2 linked regions of the Vallitalea longa genome follow. The protein of the gene in region 1 interacts with the protein of each later gene in a pairwise test. Links are inferred from orthologs where the notes say so. Each region holds a gene or a part of one and is shown in the gene's direction. Other genes may lie near its edges.

Region 1 (3,383 bases):
TGATAGTTTTATAAATAATGCAACGGTATTTTCTTCCTATCAGGAATCAAGTTTGAATAGAGTAACTGATAATCTAAGATTGAAGATTATTGATAATCTAAAAACACAAGATAATTCACAGAATTTGAGTGGAGGAGAAAAACAAGTCTTGAGTATTATAAGAATGCTTACATCAAGTACAGAGATATGTCTAATGGATGAACCTTTTGCAGCTGTTGATAGTAAGACCACTGAAATATTAGAGAACATGCTGATGGATCTTCAAGACAAAACAATAATAATGGTAACTCATGATCTATCGGAGAATCTAGCTAAATTCGATGAAATACTTTTGATGGAAAAGGGTAAAGTAATAGGAAAAGGCACTTACAAGGAAATATCAGAGAAACAAGAATTCAAGAAACTAATAAAAACTTATTTGCATTAAACTACTTACATATATAATTATAAATATACTTAAAATGTCACTTTAAAACTTATGTAAACAATTTTACTCTTGCATTTAATGAAATTTGTGTTATACTTATGTTAATTGAATAGAAACCTTCAGGGCAGGGTGTAATTCCCGACCGGCGGTAAAGTCCGCGAGTGAAAACTGACTTGGTGAAATTCCAAGACCGACAGTAAAGTCTGGATGAGAGAAGGAAATGACGAAAGTATTAAGTGCTTTTGTTGTTGCGTAATATCTTAGTTAATGATTATTAACTAAACTCATGTATATAATCACCTTGAAGAAAATATTCTTCAAGGTTTTTTGTAATATAGGAAAGTTCTACTTTCTATTTTTCTTATAATATTTTATGAGGCGTAGACTTTTTTGTTATTATACAATAAATATTAATATACACATTGGTATCTTATTTCGAGATATATCAATTAATAAAATTCTTCTCACATCATATCCCTTGCAGATTTCTATCTTTAATTAGTATCAGTGTAACTTATGTTACAGGTTTGTACTAGGAGGTAGATAAATCGCAATGAAACAGTTAAAACCCAATAAAACCAATAATCCGTATCAGGAACAAGAACATATCAAATACATGAAAAGAGCTATAAGACTATCAAAAAAAGGCTTAGGACATGTTAGCCCTAATCCCTTAGTTGGAGCGGTAATAGTAAAACAAGGAAGAATAATAGGTGAAGGTTATCATGCTAAATTAGGTGGCAACCATGCCGAGATCAATGCACTGAATAGCTGCAAAGAAAATCCAAAAGACGCTACTATGTATGTAACCCTAGAACCATGCACCCATTACGGAAGGACACCTCCTTGTGTTGATGCAATTATAGAAAATGGAATAAAACAGGTAATAATAGGTTTTATAGACCCTAACCCATTAGTATCTGGTAAAGGTGTAGAAAAACTAAGGAATAATGGTATCTCAGTCATATGTGGTGTATGCCAAGATGAAATCAAGGAATTGAATAAAATATTCATCAAGTATATAACATCAAAAAAACCTTACTGCATATTGAAAACCGCTATGACAATAGATGGAAAAACCGCTTCTGTAACTGGCAAATCCAAATGGATTTCATGTAAGAAATCTAGAGAATATGTTCATAGAATTAGGCATGAAGTAAAAGGGATAATGGTAGGAATCGGAACTGTTATCACAGATAATCCCTTATTGACAACAAGATTGCCTAATGATAGAGGTATAAATCCCATACGTATAGTAGTTGATACGAAATGTAGAATCTCTCTAGATGCTAATGTCATAACTGGAAAAGGAAAAACAATTATAGCAACTACTGTTGATGCACCAAAAGAGAAAGTAAAGAATCTAGAGAAAAAAGGAATAGGGGTTCTTATTATAAACAAGAAAAACAATATGGTTGATATAAAACAATTGATAGGTATATTAGGAGAAATGGAAATCGACAGCATCCTATTAGAAGGAGGAAGCAGCTTGAATTTCAGTTGCTTAGAGGCAGGTATCGTAGATGAAGTAATTACTTTTATAGCTCCTAAGATTATTGGAGGCAACAATGCGAAAACGTCAATAGGCGGAATAGGTATACCACTTATCAAAGATGCTCATATGTTAGAAGACATGAATATCAAAAAGATTGATGAAGATATTATGATAAGAGCCAAAGTAAAACCGAAACCATGATTAAAGGGAGGAATGTTATGTTTACAGGATTAATAGCAGAAGTAGGGAAAATAGTCAAGGTAGAAAAAGGAATTGATTCTGCAAAACTGACTATAAAATCTCATAGATTAATGAGTGATATCAAAGTAGGTGACAGTATTGCCGTAAATGGTGTTTGTCTTACTGTAACATCATATGATAATACAATGTTTACTGTTGATGTCATGCCTGAAACAATGTCAAAATCCAATATCAGAGGACTGAGTGAAAATAGCTTAGTCAATCTGGAACCTGCTCTAAGAGTGGGGGATAGGTTTGGTGGACATATTGTGACAGGACACATAGATGGTATAGGTACTATCAGTAGTATGATAAAAGATGATAACGCTACTAGAGTTAGAATCAATATGAATGAAGAGTTAAACAAGTTAATAATCCGCAAAGGTTCTGTAGCTGTGGATGGTATAAGTCTAACAGTTGCTGATGTTTATGAAGATGGTTTTCAGGTTTCAATAATACCTTTGACAGGAAAGGACACAACTTTACTGAACAAGAAAATTAGAGACAAAGTAAATATAGAATGTGATATCATCGGTAAATATGTTGAGAAGCTCATGGCTAATGATAAAGATGAAGTGTCAAAGAAGTCAAGAGTGGATAGAGACTTGTTACTTGCTAATGGATTTATTTAAAATAGATTTTACATTAACATCCTATAGAGGTAATAGATATATGTTACTGTAAAAAGTAACTTAATACAGAATCATATGAATTTCGTATAAATTAATTAAGAGGTGAATGGAAATGAAATTTAACACTATTGAAGAAGCAATTAGTGATATTAAAAAAGGAAAAATGATTATTGTTGTAGATGATGAGAATAGAGAGAATGAAGGTGACCTATTAATTGCTGCTGAGAAGATCACTCCTGAAGCAATGAATTTCATGATTAAAAATGCAAGAGGAATTGTATGTGTACCAATGCTTGAAGAACGTCTTAACGAATTGAATATACCGTTAATGGTAAGTAAGAACACTGATTCTAAGAAAACGGCATTTACAGTTTCGGTAGATTATTGTGAAACGACTACAGGAGTATCTGCATATGAGAGATGTGAAACTGTTAATAAGTTAGTAGATAAGAACATTACTGGGGATAAGTTCACAAGACCTGGACATATCTATCCACTTATAGCTAGAAAAGGCGGAGTATTAAAAAGAGCTGGACATACAGAAGCAGCTGTAGATATGACAAAATTAGCTGATATGTATCCAGCAGGT
Region 2 (3,421 bases), on another replicon or contig:
GTTAGCACGTGTAGATATTGAAAAAGAGGGTTTTAAAATATCTATAAGAAAAGAAAATAAGACTATAATTACATCAGATAAATCATTAGATGTTGACAATACAAAATTGAAACAAGAAAAAAAGAAGAATGAAGAATCAGAGGTCAATGATGATTCTAATATGGACATAGAAGATGAGAACGCCATAGTAGTTAAATCTCCAATAGTAGGTACATTCTACAGTGCTGCGAGTCCTGATGAAGAAGATTATGTCAAGCTTGGAGATAAAGTAACTAAGGGCAAGACTCTATGTATAATTGAAGCAATGAAATTAATGAATGATATAGAAGCAGAGATTTCAGGTGAAATTGTTGATATTATGGTTAAAAATGAAGAGATAGTAGAATATAATCAGCCTTTATTTAAAATAAAACCGTAGATATTATAATAGTATATAAGCACTATTAATCTATATTTTTAAAGAAAGGAATAGGTTGTTATTATGTTAGATGTAACAGAAATTCAAAAGATTATCCCACATAGATATCCATTTCTATTAATTGACAGAATTACAGAATTAGAACCAGGTAAAAGAGGAGTAGGATTCAAAAATGTATCTATCAATGATTATTTTTTTCAAGGACATTTTCCTAATGAACCAGTTATGCCTGGAGTACTTATAGTAGAAGCTCTTGCTCAAGTGGGAGCAGTTACTTTACTAAGTTTAGATGAGATGAAAGGGAAAACTGCATATTTTGGAGGTATTAACAAAACCAAAATAAGACGAAAAGTTGTACCTGGAGACCGATTGAAGTTAGAAATAGATATTATTAAGAGAAAAGGACCAGTAGGAGTAGGAAAAGTAGTTGCATCTGTAGATGGAGAAACAGCTGTTACTGGTGAACTAACATTTATTGCTAAATAAAATGAATGTAATGTTTTGGAAAGTAGGTGAAATATGTTTAATAAAATCCTTATTGCAAATAGAGGCGAGATCGCTGTACGAATAATAAGAGCATGTAGAGAAATGAATATACAGACAGTGGCAGTCTATTCAGAGATTGACAAAGAAGCTCTACACACACAGTTAGCAGATGAAGCTATATGTATTGGACCGGCCCCAGCAAAAGATAGTTATCTTGACATTAAAAAGATAATAAGTGCAGCTATTGTGACAGGAGCCAATGCAATTCATCCAGGATTTGGATTTCTTTCTGAAAACAGTAAATTTGCTAAAGTGTGTGAGGAATGTAATATTACATTCATAGGTCCAACTGGTGATATGATGGATAGGATGGGTAACAAATCAAAGGCCAGAGAAACAATGGTTGAAAATAATATTCCCGTAGTTCCAGGATCAGAAGGAGCTGTAGCCAATGTGGAGGAAGCTGTAAAGATAGCAGAAGAGATTGGATATCCTGTTATAATAAAAGCATCTGCAGGCGGTGGCGGAAGAGGAATGCGAATAGCTAATGACAGTGATGAACTATATAATTCTTATAAAACTGCTAGTGCTGAAGCAAAAAGTGCTTTCGGTGATGATACTATGTATGTAGAGAAATATATTACTAATCCTAGACATATAGAATTTCAGATATTAGCTGACAATTATGGTAATACAGTACACTTAGGTGAAAGGGATTGTTCAATGCAGAGAAGGCATCAAAAAGTCTTGGAAGAATCTCCTTCAGCAGCAATAACTGATGAACTTAGAAAAAAAATGGGTGAAGTAGCTGTAAAAGCAGCTAAAGCTATTAATTATAGAAATGCTGGAACAGTAGAATTTTTATTAAATGATACTGGAGAATTTTATTTTATTGAAATGAATACCAGAATTCAAGTAGAACATCCAGTTACAGAAATGGTTACAGGAATAGATTTAATTAAAGGGCAGATCCAAATTGCAAATGGTGATAAGTTGGATTACTCCCAAAAAGATATCAACATTAAAGGGCATGCTATAGAATTAAGAATTAATGCGGAAAATCCAAGTAAAGGATTTAGACCATCTCCTGGAGATATTAGTTTTCTGCACATGCCTAGCGGAAAAGATATAAGAGTTGATAGTGCAATATACTGCGGATATAAAATACCTCCTACTTACGATTCAATGATAGCTAAATTAATAGTTTTTGATAAAGACAGAAAAAGTGCTATAAAAAAATTAAATAGTGCTATTGGTGAATTTATTGTAGAAGGTGTAGATACCAACATAGATTTTCAATATGAATTAATAAATGATGATAGTTTTATAAGAGGTAATTATAATACATCATTTATTGAAAAATTTATGGAGAGATAATTGAAGAAATACTAACTCAACTTTCTCAGTTCGATATTCTATGTGGGAAAGTTGAGATATTGACCTAATGGTTGAAAGAAAGTTTTTCTTCATAAAACTTTTATAGAAGAATTAAAATACTACATAAAAAATTCTATCAAGAACAGATAATAACAAAAAATAGTAAAGGGTAATATTTTGCCTGTTTTTATATGCTATTTATAAAATTAAGTTATTGCCATTTCCCTAGGTTGGATATTACCTTTTACTATTTTTTGACATTATCGAGAGCAAGCTTAATGTATACAATTTGTTTTAACTAAATTAATTATTAAAGGGGTATATGTATGAAAGAATTGTTTAAAAAGAAAAAATACATTAAATTACCTATAAAAACAACAATAAACAATAAAGAAGATTATGATGATGTAAATGATCCATCAGTACCTTCAGGAAAATGGATAAAATGTAATAACTGTGGAGAAATAATTTATAAAGACGATTTTGATGCCAAAAATCAGATATGTACCAAATGTCATAAGCATTTTAGAATGGATAGCGAATCAAGGATATCACAAGTCATTGATTCTGGTTCTTTTAAAGAACTAAATGCTGATCTTATTACTAAGAATGTTTTGGATTTTCCGGAATATCTTGATAAAATTAATTGTCTAAGGGAAAAAACAGGTTTAGTAGAAGGAGTAATAACTGGTGAAGGTAAGATAAATGGTATAAAAGTAGTTATTGCAGTGATGGACAGTAGGTTTATGATGGGAAGTATGGGAGAAGTAGTTGGTGAGAAAATTACAAGAGCTATAGAACATGCTACTAGTAGAAAACTACCGATAATTATATTTACTGCATCAGGTGGTGCGAGAATGCAGGAAGGAATAGTTTCATTAATGCAGATGGCTAAAACTTCAGCTGCATTAGCTAAGCATAGCGAATCTGGACTTTTATATATAACGGTTCTGACAGATCCAACAACTGGAGGAGTAACAGCTAGTTTCGCAATGTTAGGTGATATAATTCTTGCAGAACCAGGAACACTTATTGGATTTGCTGGTGCTAGAGTTATAGAACAGACAATCAATCAGAAATTACCAGAAGGTTTTCAAAGAGCTGAATTCTTACTAGAACATGGATATATAGATATGATTG

What was found.
Region 2: the proteins of ribD (region 1) and QMG30_RS21910 interact in binary tests that used the Escherichia coli proteins (3 or more experiments, as listed by UniProt). The link is inferred for Vallitalea longa from one-to-one orthologs.

What each region holds. Positions count from the first base shown.
Region 1 is NZ_BRLB01000025.1:9,489-12,871, forward strand. The notes cover bases 160-3,051. They hold ribD (bifunctional diaminohydroxyphosphoribosylaminopyrimidine deaminase/5-amino-6-(5-phosphoribosylamino)uracil reductase RibD), read left to right. Parts: upstream 160-980; coding sequence 981-2,123; downstream 2,124-3,051. Other genes in these bases: QMG30_RS22795 (ATP-binding cassette domain-containing protein), read left to right, coding at 160-427; QMG30_RS22805 (riboflavin synthase), read left to right, coding at 2,141-2,794; QMG30_RS22810 (bifunctional 3,4-dihydroxy-2-butanone-4-phosphate synthase/GTP cyclohydrolase II), read left to right, coding at 2,907-3,051. Outside these bases: more of QMG30_RS22795, read left to right, coding at 1-159; more of QMG30_RS22810, read left to right, coding at 3,052-3,383. UniProt on the Escherichia coli protein: Converts 2,5-diamino-6-(ribosylamino)-4(3h)-pyrimidinone 5'-phosphate into 5-amino-6-(ribosylamino)-2,4(1h,3h)-pyrimidinedione 5'-phosphate.
Region 2 is NZ_BRLB01000022.1:27,040-30,460, reverse strand. What follows is about bases 180-3,109. They hold QMG30_RS21910 (acetyl-CoA carboxylase biotin carboxylase subunit), read left to right. Parts: upstream 180-937; coding sequence 938-2,281; downstream 2,282-3,109. Other genes in these bases: accD (acetyl-CoA carboxylase, carboxyltransferase subunit beta), read left to right, coding at 2,608-3,109; fabZ (3-hydroxyacyl-ACP dehydratase FabZ), read left to right, coding at 482-904; accB (acetyl-CoA carboxylase biotin carboxyl carrier protein), read left to right, coding at 180-418. In the rest of the region: more of accB, read left to right, coding at 1-179; more of accD, read left to right, coding at 3,110-3,421. UniProt on the Escherichia coli protein: This protein is a component of the acetyl coenzyme A carboxylase complex; first, biotin carboxylase catalyzes the carboxylation of the carrier protein and then the transcarboxylase transfers the carboxyl group to form malonyl-CoA.